One region of the Cryobacterium sp. TS_SC_7 genome, then DNA from elsewhere that is predicted to be linked to it. Evidence: predicted binding sites of a transcription regulator. Region 1 holds the regulator's gene; each other region holds the start of a gene.
The links. Region 1 encodes LexA, which represses DNA repair genes until DNA is damaged. Its sites were predicted from a motif close to TCGAACANNTGTTCGA; they were not measured.

Region 1 (4,189 bases):
CCAGGTTCTGGACGCCCTGTGCACGGTGGGCGCCGTCCCGGCCCGGTTCGCTCATCTCCAGGATGCCGACGGACGCCTCGACCTGGCCGGGTATTTCACCCTCGCCCGCGGTGCCGGCGACCATCTGCCGCTCGAGATGACCAAATGGTTCGACTCCAACTATCACTACCTGGTGCCGGAAATCGGTCCTGAGACCGCGTTCTCCCTCGCCAGTGACCGTCTCGTGCAGGAGTTCGTGGAGGCGAAGGCAGCCGGATTCCTGACCCGTCCGGTCATCGTCGGCCCGGTCACGTTCCTGCTGCTCAGCAAGCCGAGCGACGCGGCTCCCGCCGGCTTCAGCCCGCTGGAACGCCTCGACGACCTCGTGCCCGTCTACGCGGCCTTGCTGCAGCGGCTGCGCGCCGCCGGCGCCGAATGGGTGCAACTGGACGAACCTGCCCTCGTCAGCGAGAGCATCGACATCCCGAGAGCGGATGCCCTGACCGCCGTTCACTCCGCGTACACCACGCTCGGGGGCCTTGCCGAGCGCCCCTCCATCTTTGTCGCAGCACCTTACGGCAGCCTCGACGACGCCCTGCCCGTTCTCGCAGCGACCGCGGTGGAAGCCATCGGGCTCGACCTGGTGCGGGGAAAAGTGCCGGCCGTGACGGCCGGGCTGGAGACGACGACGCTGGTTGCCGGCGTCATCGACGGCCACAACATTTGGCGCGGTGACCTAGCGACGGCCTTCGAGACCGTGGCCGGTCTGGAGCGGCTCTCACCCCGGGTCACGGTCTCCACCTCGACGTCGCTGCTGCACGTGCCGCACGACGTCGACGACGAATCGGCGCTGAGCGACGAGTTGAAGAGTTGGCTGGCCTTCGCCGACCAGAAGGTCACCCAGGTGGCCACGATCGCCCGGGGGCTCTCCGAGGGGCGTGCTGCCATCGCCGCCGACCTCGCGGCAGCCTCCGCAGCCCTCGACGCGAGACGGGTCGCGCCCGGCGTGCACGACGGCGCCGTACGCGTGCGCACGGAGGCCCTCACCCCGACCGACTTCACCCGCGTGGACTACGCCGCACGGGTGGCGGCCCAGGAGGCCACCCTGAATCTGCCGTTCCTGCCGACGACCACGATCGGATCGTTCCCGCAGACCGGGGACATCCGTCGGGCCCGGGCGCAATTACTCAAGGGGTCGCTGAGCACCGTTGACTATCGAGACCTGATGCGGGCCGAGATAGCGCGCGTGGTCACGGTGCAGGAAGAAATCGGCCTCGACGTGCTGGTGCACGGCGAGCCGGAGCGCAACGACATGGTGCAGTACTTCGCCGAGAATCTCGACGGGTTCGCCGTCACCGAGAACGGCTGGGTGCAGTCGTACGGCAGCCGGTGCGTGCGCCCCTCGATCCTCTGGGGAGATGTGTCCCGGCCGCAGCCGATCACGGTCGAGTGGTCGGCGTACGCCCAGGGTCTGACGCTCAAACCGGTGAAGGGGATGCTCACCGGCCCGGTGACGATCCTCGCGTGGTCGTTCGTGCGCGATGACCAGCCGCTCGGCGACACGGCCCGGCAGGTGGCCCTGGCGCTCCGCGATGAAATCGCCGACCTCGAGAGAGCGGGAATTCAGATCGTCCAGGTCGACGAGCCCGCACTGCGAGAACTGCTGCCGCTGAAGAAGGAGGACCACGCAGAATACCTCGACTGGTCGGTGGGCTCGTTCCGCCTGGCCACCGCCGGTGCGGCCGAGGCGACGCAGATCCACACGCACCTGTGTTATTCCGAATTCGGCGTCGTCATCGACGCGATCCGTAATCTGGACGCCGACGTGACCAGCATTGAGGCGGCACGGTCGCGCATGGAGGTCGTCGGGGATATCCAGACCTCCGGCTTCGACCACGGGATCGGCCCGGGTGTGTGGGACATCCACTCGCCGCGGGTTCCCAGTGTCGCCGAGCTGACCGACCTGCTCGAGCGGGCCGCCCGGGCCATCCCGTCCGGCCAGATCTGGGTGAACCCGGATTGCGGCCTGAAAACCCGGGGCTATGCCGAGACGGTGCAGTCTCTGCGGAACATGCTCGCCGCCACCCGCGCCGTGCGCACGCGCCTGGCCGTTCCCGCGTAGTCCGCGCCGGCCGCACCCACGCAGAAGGCCGGGCACGACACCGAAAAACGGTGTTCGTGCCCGGCCTCCTGAACCCTGTGGTGACCCGACAAATCAGAGTCTCCACGACGCTGGTCGAGCCTGTCGAGACCGCGAGACCCCGAGCCGTGATCCGGCCTACACCGAGCGCAGCACCGCCACGACCTTGCCGAGAATCTCGGCGTGGTCGCCGACGATCGGTTCGAAGTTCGTGTTGCGGGGGAGCAGCCAGGTGTGTCCGTCGCGCTGGCGGAACACCTTCACGGTGGCCTCGTTGTCGAGCATGGCCGCGACGATCTCGCCGTTCTCCGCGGTCTTCTGCTGCCGAACGACGACCCAGTCACCATCCATGATGGCCGCGTCGATCATGGACTCGCCCGTCACCTTGAGCATGAAGAGATCGCCCTTACCGACGAGCTGGCGGGGGAGCGGGAAGATCTCGTCGATCTGCTGTTCGGCGGTGATCGGAATTCCGGCCGCAATGCGGCCGACGAGCGGCACCATCGCGGCATCACCGACCTGGACCCCGGTGTGGAAACTCTCCGTGCCGGACGTGGCGTCTTCGGGCGACTGCGGAATCTCGATCAGAACTTCGAGGGCGCGGGGACGATTCGGGTCGCGGCGCAGATAACCGCTCAGTTCAAGCTGGTTGAGCTGGTGGGTGACGCTCGACAGGGAGGCGAGCCCGACGGCGTCGCCGATCTCGCGCATGCTCGGCGGATAACCGCGCTGGCTGACCGAGCGCTGGATCACGTCGAGGATGGCGAGCTGTTTCTCGCTCAGGCTCTTGCGCCGTCTGGTGCCGCCCTTGTCGCGGGGACCGCTGGTGTCTTGTGCCACGTTCGTCGCTCCTCGTGTTGAGTGGTGCGCTGGCAGCAGCCGTGACGGCGACCGTTTCACGCGAATGTCGGGGGTGCCTGATTGAGTTTCAAACAGACAATCGAAACTGTATCCATCTCACGCTCAGAAAACAAACATGTATTCGAGTGTGTCGGAAAAATCTTTTCAGAAAGTACCGAATAGGGCTTGATTGTTCGAAATATCGAATATACATTCGGAACATAAGTTCGCATCCGGCTCTCCCGGCCGAGAGCCGGATGCGTCTTCTTACAGGAGGTTGGATATGAGCACTGCACTTGATCTTGGCGCCCCCATCGCGACAGGGCGCAGCCGACTGCGTCTGACCCGGCGCGGTCGCGTTGTTTTCACGGCGCTGGCGGGCCTTCCGCTCGTGGCCGCGGCATTCGTCGTCGTTCTGAACGGCGGACTGGCAGCCGCCGAGAGCTCGACGGTCGGCCGTGTGGCCACGGCCTTCGACTACGTGACCATTCAATCGGGGCAGTCGCTCTGGCAACTCGCCGAGACCATCGCCCCGACGTCCGACCCGCGCGACGTCATCGCCGAGATCGTGAGCCTCAACCAGCTCCCGTCCGACAGCGTGCAGCCCGGACAGAGGCTCGCCCTGCCGAACGAGTTTTGATTCACTCAGTCCTGGTCCAGCGGGCCCTGATTCGGCCGAACCCGTTCGCGCGATACGTCCGCCGGTAATATGGGGGAAGTGACCAGTCTCAGCGACCTGCCCCTCCGCGATAATCTGCGCGGACTCACTCCCTACGGGGCCCCCCAACTGCATGTGCCGGTGGCCCTCAATGTGAATGAGAACACACACGGAATCCCGGACGAGGTGGCGCAGGACATCGTCTCTGCGCTGGCGGTCGCGGTGAAAACCGTCAACCGGTATCCCGATCGGGAATTCACAGAACTGCGCGATTCCCTCGCCCGATACCTCGGCCATGGGCTGACCCGCAAGAACATCTGGGCGGCGAACGGGTCCAACGAGGTGCTGCAGCAGGTGCTTCAGGCCTTCGGTGGTCCCGGGCGGTCCGTGCTCGGGTTTGCACCGACATACTCGATGTACCCGCTGCTCGCCTCCGGAACCGGCACCCGCTGGATCGCCGGCGGGCGCGACGCCGACTTCGAGCTCAGCCCGGCCACGGCCGTCGACTGGGTCAACCGGGTCGCCCCCGACCTCGTCTTCCTCTGCTCGCCGAACAACCCCACCGGCACACC
Region 2 (4,189 bases), 260 kb from region 1:
GCGGGACGGATTCGGCCGACGCGACCGGCTGTACGGGAACGGGCGGCAGGGTGGGCGCGTTCCAGGCCTTGATGACGGCCCAGCCCACGGCGGCGATCGGCACGGAGATGATCGCGCCGACGATGCCGCCCAGGATCGTGCCGGCCGTCAGGGCCAGCAGAATGACAAGGCCGTGCAGGCGCAGCGACTTGCCGAGCACCACCGGGGAGAGGAAGTTGCCCTCGAGCTGGTTCACACCCACCACGATCGCGACCACGATGATGGCGGTGGTCAGGTCGTTCGTGACCAGGGCGACCAGGGCGGCCAGGATGCCGGCGGCCGTCGCCCCGACGATGGGGATGAAGGCGCCGACGAACACGATGACGGCGAGCGGCAGCGCGAGCGGAACCTGCAGGATCCACAGTCCGATCCCGATGAACAGGGCGTCGACGAAGGCGACGATCGCCGTGCCGCGCACATAGTTGCCGAACACCTCGACGCTGCGCAGGCCGATCCGAACGGCGCGCGCGTGCCGCGTGCCGGCGAGCGGCTGGATCAGGAAGCTCCAGATGTGGGGGCCGTCCTTGAGGAAGTAGAACAGCACGACGAGGCCGAGCACCAGGCCGGCCACGATCTCGGCGGCCACGGAGACCCCGGCCAGAGCACCGGACCCGAACTGGCTGCTGGTGGCGAACGCGATGACCGACTCCCGCACCGAATCGATCTGGGCGGAATCGATCGGCAGCGTGCCGCTGGTGAGGAGATCCTGCAGTGCGTCCAGGCCCTCATTGGCCGAGGTGAACAGGGTGTTCCACTCACCACGGATGCCGAACACGACGAGGGTGACGACGCCGCCGAAGACCGCGACGCTCCCGATCAGGGTGATCGCCGCGGCGAGGGACTCGTTCGCCCCGCGGGCCAGCAGGAACCTCATGACGGGGCGCAGCGCCGACGCCACGATCAGCGCGAGCAGAAGCGGGATGAAGACCAGCTTGAGCTGGGTGATCCCGAAGATCGCCACCACGAGCAGCGCGAGCACCAGAAGGGCCTGGCCGGATCGGATGGAAGCCCGGCCGAGGTAATCCGTCCAGGACGAAGTGGGGGTTGTCATGGGGATCTCCAAACGAGGCGATACACGAGGGCGGGGCAACCGGGAACGGCAACTGAGTTCCCCAGCCTATCCAGAGAGCCGGCTCAACCAGACTGACGGTGGCGCGTGTCGCCCGTGTGACGTACACTCCCTACATCGAACACTTGTTCTAAGTCGCGCATTCGACCAGGCTGCCAAAGGAGTACACACATGTTTTCGCACCTCCATGTCGCGAGCGCCTACTCCACCCACTTCGGGGTCACGCTCCCCGAGGCGCTGGCCGAGCAGACGCGGGAGCAGAACGGTTCCTTTCTCGCCCTCACCGACCGCGACGGCCTCTACGGCGCCGTCAAGCATGTGCGTGCGTGCGTGGCGGAGGGCATCCGGCCGGGGCTGGGCGCCGACCTCGCGGTGCACGACGACGACGGGCAGCCGCTGGGCCGGGTCGTCGTGCTCGCCCATGGCAACCTGGACGGCCGTGGCTACGCCGCCCTCTGCCGCGCGGTCAGCGCCGCCCACCGCTCACCGGGCCAGCCCAGCATCGCCCGCACCCGGCTGGCCGAGCTGGCCGGGCTCAGCTGCCTCACGGTGCTGCTCGGGCCTGCCTCCGATGTGGGCCAATCGGTCGAGCGCCGCGACACGGACGCAGCCGGATCCTGCCTCAGCACCTGGCTGCGCACCATGCCGCCGCAGTCGGTGGCCGGCGAGATCGTCTGCCACCTGGCCGAGCCGGGCACGACCGGCAGCGTGACGCCGGCCACCCGCATGCTCGCCCTCTTCGAGCACGCCGCCGTGCCTGCTGTGCTCACCAACGCCGTTCGGTACGGCACCCCCGACGAGGCCGTCACCGCCGACCTGGCCGACGCCGCCCGCACTCTGACGGCGTTGGCGGACCTCGAGCAGCTGCAGAGCAACGGGCAGGCCTGGCTGAAGCCCGAGGGCGCCATGCGGCAGGTGGCCCGCATGGTCGTCGATGCCGGGCTGCACGACGACGGCGCCGTGGACCGGCTCTTCCGCGACACGGAGTCGCTCGCCGACCGGTGCAGCCTCGACCCGGACTCCGACATCGGGCTCGGCCGGCCCCGCATGCCGGAGGCGCGCATCATCGGGGTCACGGGTGACCCGCTCACCGAGCTGCGCGCCCGGGCCAGCGCCGGCATCGACGGCCTGTACTCCCACTCCGCGCTGGGCGAGGCGGCACATGCCCGCCTGGCGCATGAGCTGAAGACCGTCGAGCAGCTCGGATTCGCCGGGTATTTCCTCACCGTCGCCCGGGTGGCGGACATCATCCGAGGCATGGGCATCCGCATCCAGGCACGAGGGTCCGGGGTGGGTTCGGTCCTCAATTACGCCCTGCGCACCTCCTCCGTCGAGCCCATCTCCAACGGCCTGCTCTGGGAACGTTTCCTCTCCCCCGAACGGCAAACCCTGCCCGACATCGATATCGACGTGGAATCGGCACGCCGCCACGACATCTACCGAACGCTCTTCGACACCTTCGGCAGCGACCGGGTGTCGCTGATGTCCATGACGAATGCCTACCGCGGCCGGGGCGCGGTGCGGGATGCGGGCCTTGCCCTCGGCATGAACCACGAAGAGGTCGCCGCCGTCGCCAAGCAGATCTGGCGGTTCAACGCCCGGGACTTCCGGCGGGCCCTGGCCGAGAAACCCGAACTGGCCGACTTCGCCGCCGAGGTGCGGGCGTCCTCGCAGCTCGAGCTGCTCGTCGACCTCACCGCCAAACTCGACCGGTTGCCCCGGCACATTTCGGTGCATCCGTGCGGGGTCATCCTCTCCGACGCGTCACTGCTCGACCGCACGCCCGTGCAGGCGTCCGGCATGGGGCTGCCCATGTCCCAGTTCGACAAGCACGACATGGACCCGATGGGCCTGATCAAACTCGACATCCTCGGCGTGCGCATGCAGTCGGCCATGGCCCACGCCGTCGAGGAGCACCATCGTCTCTCCGGCGAGAGCATCGACCTCGACCGGATTCCCCTCGACGACCCGGCCACCTTCGAGCTGATCCGCTCCACCCGCACCCTGGGCATCTTCCAGATCGAGTCGCCAGGCCAGATGGAGCTGGTCGGCAAACTGCAGCCGCGGGTCTTCAACGACCTGACCGTCGAGATCTCCCTGTTCCGGCCCGGCCCGATGAAGAACAACATGCCTCTGAAATACCTTCAGGCCCGGCACGGCGAGGTTGCCCCCGACTACATCCACCCTCGGTTCGAGCCGTTCCTGCGGGAGACCGAGGGCGTGGTGATCTTCCACGAGCAGGTGATGCACCTGTTCAACGAGCTCACCGGGTGCGGGCTCGGCCGGGCGGACGTCTTCCGCCGTCACCTGGGCAAGCCCGAGCAGCTTCCCCGCATCGAGGAGTTCGTGCGCGAGCGTGCCGCCGAGCGCGGCTTCGCGCCCGACGTGATCGACCGGGTCTGGACGGTGCTCGCCGGGTTCGGCAGCTTCGGTTTCGCCAAGGCGCACGGCGCCGCGTTCGCCCTTCCCACCTATCAGTCCGCCTGGTTGAAGACGCATCATCCGGCGGTGTTCCTCGCCGGCCTGCTCACGCACGCCCCCGGCATGTGGCCGAAGGACCTGATCGTGGCCGAGGCGCGCAACCTCGGCGTGCCCGTGCTCGGTCTCGACGTGCAGAGCAGTGCACTGGACTACCGGGTGGAGCAGATCGACGGCGGCGGGCAACGCGGCATCCGCCTGGCCCTGCCCGAACTGGCCGGCTGCACGGCGGCCGAACGCGCCCGCATCGTTCGCCACCAGCCGTTCACCTCGTTGCAGGACTTTCGCGATCGGGTTCGCCCCCGGCGCAGCACCTTCGAGGCTCTGGCCCGGGTGGGGGCGCTCGACTCATTCATCGGCTACGACCGCGCCCGGCGCCACGAGCTGCTGGCGCATATCCAGTCGCTGCGCGGCACCGCGGTCACCATCCACGACGACCAGCTCGCCTTCGATGTGCCCCTGCCCGTGCTCGAATACGAGGGCTCCCGGTTCACCGCGGTGACCTCTCTGGAGCTGCGCGGGCGCACCCAGTCCGACCTCGAGCTGCAGAGCCTCGGCCTCGCGGTGGCCGGGCATCAGATGGCCCGCTACTACCCGCTCTTC
Region 3 (4,189 bases), 1.3 Mb from region 1:
TGATCCAGATCTTCACCCAGCGGGGTCGTAGCGTCGCCACCAAGCAGGCGCTCTACTCCGGCATCAACGCCCGACTGGGCCTGGCCGGGGTCTCCGGTGAGGACGTCTTCATCGGCTATGTGGAGAGCGGTCCGGAGGACTGGTCCTTCGGCTTCGGAACCGCCCAGTACATCACCGGCGAGATCGCGGTCCCGGCGAGCGGGTCCCCGGTCGAGTAAGTTCGATATGCACCAGGTCACCGGCGAACCCCCGCTGTTTCAGGCCACCGCACGACAGTCGGGAACAGTTCAGTTATGAAGCTCAAGATCAGCCTTCTAGCCGCTTTCGGTGTCGCTTCGCTAGCGCTGGCGGGATGCACCGGCACCGGCACCGGTTCGGGCGACGGCGGTTCGCCGGCGGGGGAGCCGGTCACGATCGCCGTGGTCACCCACGGCACCGCCGGCGACGCCTTCTGGGACGTCGTCAAGAGCGGCGCCGAGCAGGCCGGCACCGACCTCGGAGCCACCGTCACCTACCAGGGCGACGGTGACCCGGTCAAGCAGAGCCAGCTGATCGAGGCGGCCATCGCCACCGATCCGGACGGCCTGATCGTGTCGATGGCCAACCCGGATGGAGTCAGGGGTGCGGTCGAGAAGGCCGTGGCCGCGGGCATCCCCGTGATCACCATCAACTCGGGCCTGGAGAAGTCCCGCGAGTTCGGCGCGCAGACCCACATCGGCCAGAGTGAGTTCATCGCGGGCCAGGGAGCCGGCGAGAAACTGGCTGAGGCCGGCGTGTCCAACGTGATCTGCGTCATCCACGAGGCCGGTAACTCCGGGCTCGAAGAGCGCTGCGCGGGCGCAGCGGACACGGTCGGCGCAACCGTGAGCAACGTGCAGGTCGACGTCGCCAACCTCGCCGATGCCCAGAACACCATCAAGAGCAAACTCCTGGCCGATCCGTCCATCGACGCCGTGCTCACGCTGCAGACCGGCGTAGCCGTGGCCGCGAGCCAGGCCGTCGATGAAGCGGGCAGCTCGGCCACGCTGGCCACCTTCGACGTCTCGGCCGACGTGACCCGGCTCATCCTGGACGGTGGCATGTTGTTCGCCGTCGACCAGCAGCCGTACTCGCAGGGTTACCTGCCGGTGTCGTTCCTGACTCTGCAGAAGCGCAATGGCGATGTCGTCGGTGGCGGGCTGCCCGTCTATTCCGGTCCGGGCTTCGTGACGAAGGAGAACGCGGCCGAGGTCGCCACGTTCGCGGAGAACGGCACGAGATGACCGTCGTCGTGGAGGCAGAGTTCACGGATCGGCTGAAACGGTCGCATCCGCTGCTCACTCTGTTGCGCCGGCCCGAGGTCGGCGCGCTTGTCGCGGCCGTGGCGATCTTCCTGTTCTTCTCTTTCTTCACGCAGGCATTCCTGACCCCTGCTGGTGTGTCCACCTGGCTGTACTCAGCCTCTCTCTTCGGGATCATGGCCGTGGCCGTCGCCCTGCTCATGATCGGCGGAGAGTTCGACCTCTCGGCCGGGGCGATGACGGGCACCACCGGGCTCATCGTGGGTGTGGTGACCACCCAGTGGGGACTGAACCTCGCGCTCGCGCTCGTGCTGGCCCTGGCCGTTGCCCTCGCGATCGGCGCCGCCAACGCGTTCGTCGTGATGAAGACCGGCCTGCCGAGCTTCATCGTGACTTTGGCCACGTTCTTCATCCTGCAGGGCTGCAACCTGGCTGTGACGAAGCTCGTGACCGGCAGCGTCGCCATCCAGGGCATGAATGCTGTGCCCGGTTTCCAGCAGGCCAAGGTCTTCTTCGGGTCGTCGTTCCCCGTGCTGGGCCTGGAAGTCAAGGTCTCCATCGTCTGGTGGATCGCACTCACCGCACTGGCCACCTGGGTTTTGCTGCGCACCCGGCCCGGCAACTGGGTCTTCGCCGTCGGCGGCGAGGTCACGAGCGCCCGGCAGGTCGGGGTGCCCGTCTTCCGGGTGAAGCTCGGACTGTTCATGACCACGGCCGGCGCCGGCTGGCTGGTGGGCATGCTGCAACTCTTCGACGTGTCAACCGTGCAGGCCACCACCGGAGTCGGCCAGGAGTTCATCTACATCATCTGTGCCGTCGTTGGCGGATGCCTGCTCACGGGCGGTTACGGTTCGGCGATCGGCGCGGCCCTCGGTGCCCTGATCTACGGCATGACGCTGCAGGGCATCGTGTTCGCGCAGTGGGACAACAACTGGCTGAAGGCCTTCCTCGGCGGGATGCTGCTGCTCGCCGTGCTGGTCAACCTCCTCGTTCGCCGCCAGGCCGGGATGCGCTCATGACGCCGGCGCCGATCCGTCCGGAGCCGATCCTCGAGGTGCGAGACATCGGCAAGGCCTATGGCGCAGTGCGGGCGCTGCAGGGCGTGTCGGCATCCGTCGGCGCCGGAGAGGTGCTCTGCGTTCTGGGAGACAACGGCGCGGGAAAGTCCACGTTCATCAAGATCCTGGCGGGCGCCCACCCGCACTCGGAGGGCACGCTCCTCGCCTTCGGGGCGGAACGCCGCTTCATGCATCCGCGGGAGGCGCTCGACCTCGGGATCGCCACCGTGTACCAGGATCTGGCCGTGGTCGGGCTGATGCCGGTGTGGCGCAACTTCTTCCTCGGCGCCGAGCTGACCCGCGGCAGAGGCCCGCTGCGGCGACTCGATGTGGCCGGGATGCGCGCCACGACGAAGCACGAGCTCGCCCGGATGGGCATCGACCTGCGCGATGTGGACCAGCCGATCGGAACGCTCTCCGGCGGGGAACGGCAGTCCGTCGCCATCGCGCGCGCGGTGTACTTCGGGGCGAAGGTCGTCATCCTCGACGAACCCACGTCGGCGCTCGGCGTGAAGCAGGCCGGGGTCGTGCTCTCCTACATCGCCCGGGCCCGGGACCGGGGGCTCGGCGTGGTCTTCATCACGCACAATCCCCACCACGCCTACCCGGTCGGCGACCGTTTTCTGCTGCTGCAGCGCGGCCGGAGCCTGGGTGACTTCGCCAAGAGCGAGATCACGATCGACGAGATGACGGCTCTGATGGCCGGCGGTGCCGAACTCGAGGCGCTGGCCCACGAGCTGGAGCGCCGGTAGATTTCGGAGGAGTGCCGGGCGATCACCGCTCGTTATTATGTCTGATGCTCACCAGAATTTATTTCTGCTTTCACTAGAATATGTGTTCTAACTGAGCTAGAATCATCTTGTGACCAACCCCACCGAAACCCTCGCAGCGGATGCCGCGCCCGGCCCGTCAGCCGCGGCGCTGGTGGTGGCTGAGCTGCGGGCTCTCGCGGGTGAACTGGGGTCGACCCTGGCGTGTGCGGGGGTGCGGAGCTTTGACGATGACGGGTTGCTGCAGGTGACCACGGCGGTCGAGGTGCTCGGCCGCCGCGTCGACGCACTCCGGGTGGCGGCGGCCGGGGAGGTCGCCGACCGGTCCCGCCCCGAGCTCGGCACCTCGCAGTTGTCGGCGAAGAAGGGCTGCCGCACCGCCGGCGAACTGCTCGAGCGGCTCACCCTGGTGTCGGGCCCGACCGCCGGGCGACGGATGCGGCTGGGCAAGCAGCTCCGCACCGGCCGCTCCCTGAGCGGCGAACCGCTGCCGCCCACCTTTCCGGCGACCTCGATCGCTCTGGCCACCGGCGCGATCGGCGTCGACACGGCCGACGCCATCCTGACCGCCTTGACGCCCACGCTGCGGTGCACCGACCTGGACTCGGTGCAGGCCGCGGAGAGCGAGCTGGTGGCGTCGGCGACGGGCACGAGTGCGCAGACCCCGGTGCCCGCGCCGGCGGATGAGGTCCGGTTGCAGGGCTCCGTCTGGAAGGCCGTGCTCGCGCCCGACGGGTCGCGGCCCGACGACCACGCCGCGGTGGCGCGGTCGTTCCGGCTCGGCCGGGAACGCGACGGCGTGGTGCCGGTGTCGGGGTCGTTGATGCCCGAGATCGCGGGCAAGCTGCGCCGCCTGTTCGACGCGTATCTGTCGCCGAAGAGTGCGCCGGTCGCCTTCCACGCCGAGGAAGACGCCGACACAAACCGGGAGGGGCTCACACCGGAGCAGGCGCGGGAGCAGGCGCTGCTCGAACGGGATGACCGCACGCCCGACCAGCGGCGGCACGACGTGTTCGCCGTGATCGTCGACGTCGCCGCCCGCGCCGGCGAGGCACCGACCATCGGCGGCGCCCCCGCCACG
Region 4 (4,189 bases), 1.4 Mb from region 1:
GGCAGTGCGATCAGCGTCTGCTGCGGGTCGACTTCCACCGGTGGTCGTAGCCAGTAGTCGTTTCCGGTGCGGATGATGTTCCAGTGCTGGTTGTGCAGCAACAGGTGATGCGGATGGCAGAGCAGCACCCCGTCGGCAAGGTCGGTGTACCCGTTGTCGGCAAGCCATTCGTTGATGTGGTGTGCTTCAGACCAGGCGGGTGATCTATCGCAGTCCACCCACCGGCAGCCTCCGTCGCGCACTCCCATCGCCGCCCGTTGCGCTTCGGTGAAGAGTCGTTGGTCACGTCCGACGTTGATGATCTGCCCGGTGTCGTCGACCTGGATGCCGCGGGTTCCGGTGTCGCAGAGCAACCGGTCGATGGTCTCCTGTGATATTGGCACGGGGTTGCCTTCGATCTGCCCGTGGGCGGCGGCTTCGCGGGTTTCGGTGGCTGCGGCGGGAACCGGGCCACCCTGGGCGGCCTGGCCGGGGGCCGGCTGGCCCTCCTTCACGGCCTTCTCGGTCACGATCACCCGCACCGAAGGGCGGCGGCCGCCGAAGACGCGTCCCTGGTCGGCCTCACCGGCGATCTTCAGCAACTGCACGAGGGCGTCGGCGGCGATCTGCTCCGTGCTGCGGGGGTCATCCTGCACACGTTTGGCCCAGGCGGCCTTCTCCTTGTCGACAAAGCGCACCCCGCCGCGGCGGGGGCTCGTGATCGAGTCGAACGTGGAGAGCACGAACTCGCCGTCTTCCGGGGCGAAGAGCCCATTCAGGCGCACCTTGCCGTTGCCAAGCCGGTACACCCGCAGGAACCGATCGTCGTGGGCCTGCTTCTCCCGGGCGGCGATGCCGGCCTCGTCGAGCTGGTCGCGCATCCGGCGGGCGAGTTTGAAGACCTGGTCGACATTCAGCGACGCGGCCTCGGCGAGGAGGGTCTCGAGGGCGGTGCCGAGTTTCTCCGCAGTGACCGCGGCGTCGATCTGCCCCAGACCGGAACGGATCGACTCGGCCGCATCGACCGAGAGGGTGCCGTCGGTGACGGCCCGGGCGATCGGCGCCTGCCACGGCACCTTCGCGGCGAACGAAGCGACCGCGGCGGCATCCACATCGGATGATTCCACGGCGGCCTCGACCAGTTTCTCCGCTGCTTCGGCATCGGCCATCATCGTGCCGACGGCAACGAGCTTGAACGCATCGTTCTTCGTCGAGCCGGTCACCGTCTGAATCAGCGCCTCGGGCGAGAGGAACCCCTGCTGGGCGGCCAGACCGGAATGGCCGAGCTCGGGCCGGGAGCGGCGGGCGATGGTTGCGGCCATCCACGCCGACCGGGTGTCGAGGAGCCGCCGGGCTGCCGCGATCTGCTTCTGACCGGCCAGCACTTCGGCATCGGCGAGTGCCTCGTAGTCGGCGCAGGAGGAGCCCAGCCGGGCGACGGCATCCGTTGCCGTTCTGAGGTCGTCTGCGGTGGTGGTCATGCGTCGAGAATAGCAGGAATAGTACGCGAAGTCGAGAGTCTGTCACCTAATAGTCAAAGGTTTTCGAAGTAGTGTTCTACGACATCTGTGCGCGTGGCGTGCTGCAGGCCGACCGCTCGCAACTGAGGAGATTGTCGCGACGCGCCGTTCGCGGCACCTCGATGGGCGGCGTTTCTCGAAAATCTCCGAAGTTGGTGTCGCAGTTGGTGTCGCAGTTGGTGTCGGAAGCTGCCGGCACCTCCGGGTGTCGGTGCCTCAGGTCTCGACAGGCTCGACCACCGGCGGACCGCCACTGACGGGGGGCCGCCGGGTCGTTGCCCCAGCGGTTCTACACTGGAAGGTGCCGCGGGCCAGACTGACCCGGTATTTCGCGGAAAGAGGAACCCACCCGATGGACGCACCTGCTCAATCGGAACAACTGGACCGGATCGACCCCCTCGACCTCGACCCTTCACTGGCCGATGCCACCGAGATCGCCCGCCGGCTCGAGGCCGATGCCCACCTGGGCCTGACCGCGGCCGAAGCCGCCCGCCGCCTCGCCGCCGAGGGCCCGAACGAACTCCGTGCCGTGCGCCCGGTTCCGGTCTGGCGCAGAATCCTGGCCCAGTTCAACGACCCTCTGATATACCTGCTGCTGGTCGCCACCGCGGTGTCGCTCGGCGCCTGGCTGATCGAAGGCTCCCAGGGCCTGCCCGTCGATGCCCTGGTGATCGCCGCCATCGTGGTGCTCAACGCCGTGCTCGGCCTGGTGCAGGAGGCGCGCGCGGACAACGCGGTGGCCGCCCTGTCCACCATGACCGCGGCATCCTCGACCGTCATGCGCGACGGCCTGCTCACCACCCTGCCGAGCACCGAGCTGGTGCGCGGGGACCTGCTGGTGCTGGGCGAGGGAGACAGCGTCGGGGCGGATGCCCGGCTCACCGAGGCGAACTCGCTGCGCATCGCCGAGGCCTCCCTGACGGGCGAAAGTTCGGCTGTCACCAAACACCCACGCACACTCCCTGCCCCCGCCGCCCTCGGCGACCGCCTGAACATGGTCTTCAAGGGCACGGCCGTCAGCCAGGGGGTCGGCCGCGGCATCGTCACCGGGACCGGCATGAACACCGAGGTGGGCGCCATCGCCTCCATGCTCGAGCGCACCGAGACGCACCCGACGCCGCTGCAAGTCGAGATCGGCCACATCGGCAAGCTGCTCAGCGTCGTGGTGATCGTGATCGCCATCGTCGTGATGCTGACCATCGTGCTGGTGCAGGGGGTGTCCACCCCGGCCGACTTCGTCACCGTGTTCCTGCTCGGGGTGTCCCTTGCCGTCGCTGCCGTTCCCGAGGGTCTGCCGGCGATTCTGTCGGTCATCCTCTCCATCGGCGTGCAACGGATGGCGCGGCAGAACGCCGTGGTCAAGAACCTGAAATCCGTGGAGACCCTGGGCTCCGCTTCCGTGATCTGCTGCGATAAGACCGGCACGCTGACCCGCAATGAGATGACGATCCAGCAGCTGCTGACGGCCTCCGGCCGGGTCGACGTGACCGGGGTGGGCTACCGCCCGGAAGGCGACGTGCGTCAGGGTGACGCGCCGCTCACCGACCTGTGCCTCCGGTACGAGGCCCAGCTGGTGCTGGGCGCGGGATCCCTCGCCGGCAACGCCCAGCTCACCGAGAAGAACGGCGAGTGGGAGATTCAGGGTGACCCCACCGAGGCGGCGTTCCTGGTGGCGGCGGCCAAGCTCGAGGGAACCACAGGCCACATGGCCCGGTTCGACCGTCTGGACGAGATGCCCTTCACCTCGGAGCGCAAGATGATGTCCACCCTGCATCAGGAGACCAGCGACGGGAGCCTGCGCATCTTCAGCAAGGGCGCACCCGACATTCTCCTTGAGCGGTGCACCTTTCTTCAGGTCGGCGAGAGCGTCGTACCCCTGACCGACGAGCGGCGACAACGGATGCTCGCCGACATCCAGGCGCTCTCCGCCCAGGCCTTCCGCACGCTGGGTGTGGCCTACAGCCGCGCCGACGAGAACACGGCCCCGCTCGACGAGGCCGACGAGCAGGGCCTCATCTACGCCGGGGTCGTGGGCATCATCGATCCACCCCGCACCGAGGTGACCCCTGCCATCAAGGAAGCCCACCGGGCGGGTGTGCGGGTGGTCATGATCACGGGTGACCATCCGACGACCGCCGCACGGATCGCGAGCGACCTGGGGATCGTCGAACCCGGTGCGCCGGCGCTGGCGGGAGCGGATCTCGACCTCCTCGACGAGCCGGGGCTGCGGGAAGCGGTGCGCGGGACATCCGTCTTCGCCCGCGTCTCCCCCCACCACAAGCTGCGCATCGTCGACGCCCTGCAGGCCAACGGCGACATCGTCGCGATGACCGGAGACGGCGTCAACGACGCCCCGGCGCTGAAATCCGCTGACATCGGCGTGGCCATGGGCGTGACCGGCACCGAGGTGACCAAGGAGGCAGCGAAGATCATCCTGGTCGACGACAACTTCGCCACCATCGTGGCCGCCGTGCGGGGCGGCCGGGTCATCCTCGACAACATCAAGAAGTTCCTGCGCTACCTGCTCTCCTCGAACATGGGCGAGGTGCTCACGGTGTTCCTCGGGGTGCTCCTGGCGGGGGTGCTCGGCCTGGCCGGTGCCAGCAGCGAGACCGTCGTGCTGCCGCTGCTGGTCACCCAGATCCTCTGGATCAACCTCATCACCGACTCCGGCCCGGCCCTGGCGATGG

Region 2: a site for LexA is predicted at 1,226-1,241, ahead of AC0J5J_RS01000 (DNA polymerase III subunit alpha). Genes of this name have one in related genera too.
Region 3: a site for LexA is predicted at 3,165-3,180, ahead of AC0J5J_RS05805 (HNH endonuclease signature motif containing protein). Genes of this name have one in related genera too.
Region 4: a site for LexA is predicted at 1,524-1,539, ahead of AC0J5J_RS06390 (DUF222 domain-containing protein). Genes of this name have one in related genera too.

Annotation. Positions count from the first base shown of each region.
Region 1 is NZ_CM149589.1:3,295,324-3,299,512, forward strand. Features, by position in the region: gene metE (5-methyltetrahydropteroyltriglutamate--homocysteine S-methyltransferase) at 1-2,101, shown strand, start outside; gene lexA (transcriptional repressor LexA) at 2,258-2,959, opposite strand; gene AC0J5J_RS15150 (LysM peptidoglycan-binding domain-containing protein) at 3,243-3,599, shown strand; gene AC0J5J_RS15155 (histidinol-phosphate transaminase) at 3,669-4,189, shown strand, end outside.
Region 2 is NZ_CM149589.1:225,648-229,836, reverse strand. Features, by position in the region: gene AC0J5J_RS01005 (AI-2E family transporter) at 1-1,090, opposite strand, end outside; gene AC0J5J_RS01000 (DNA polymerase III subunit alpha) at 1,280-4,189, shown strand, end outside.
Region 3 is NZ_CM149589.1:1,239,965-1,244,153, reverse strand. Features, by position in the region: gene AC0J5J_RS05825 (tautomerase family protein) at 1-218, shown strand, start outside; gene AC0J5J_RS05820 (sugar ABC transporter substrate-binding protein) at 294-1,262, shown strand; gene AC0J5J_RS05815 (ABC transporter permease) at 1,259-2,299, shown strand; gene AC0J5J_RS05810 (ATP-binding cassette domain-containing protein) at 2,296-3,090, shown strand; gene AC0J5J_RS05805 (HNH endonuclease signature motif containing protein) at 3,200-4,189, shown strand, end outside.
Region 4 is NZ_CM149589.1:1,380,072-1,384,260, forward strand. Features, by position in the region: gene AC0J5J_RS06390 (DUF222 domain-containing protein) at 1-1,460, opposite strand, end outside; gene AC0J5J_RS06395 (cation-translocating P-type ATPase) at 1,852-4,189, shown strand, end outside.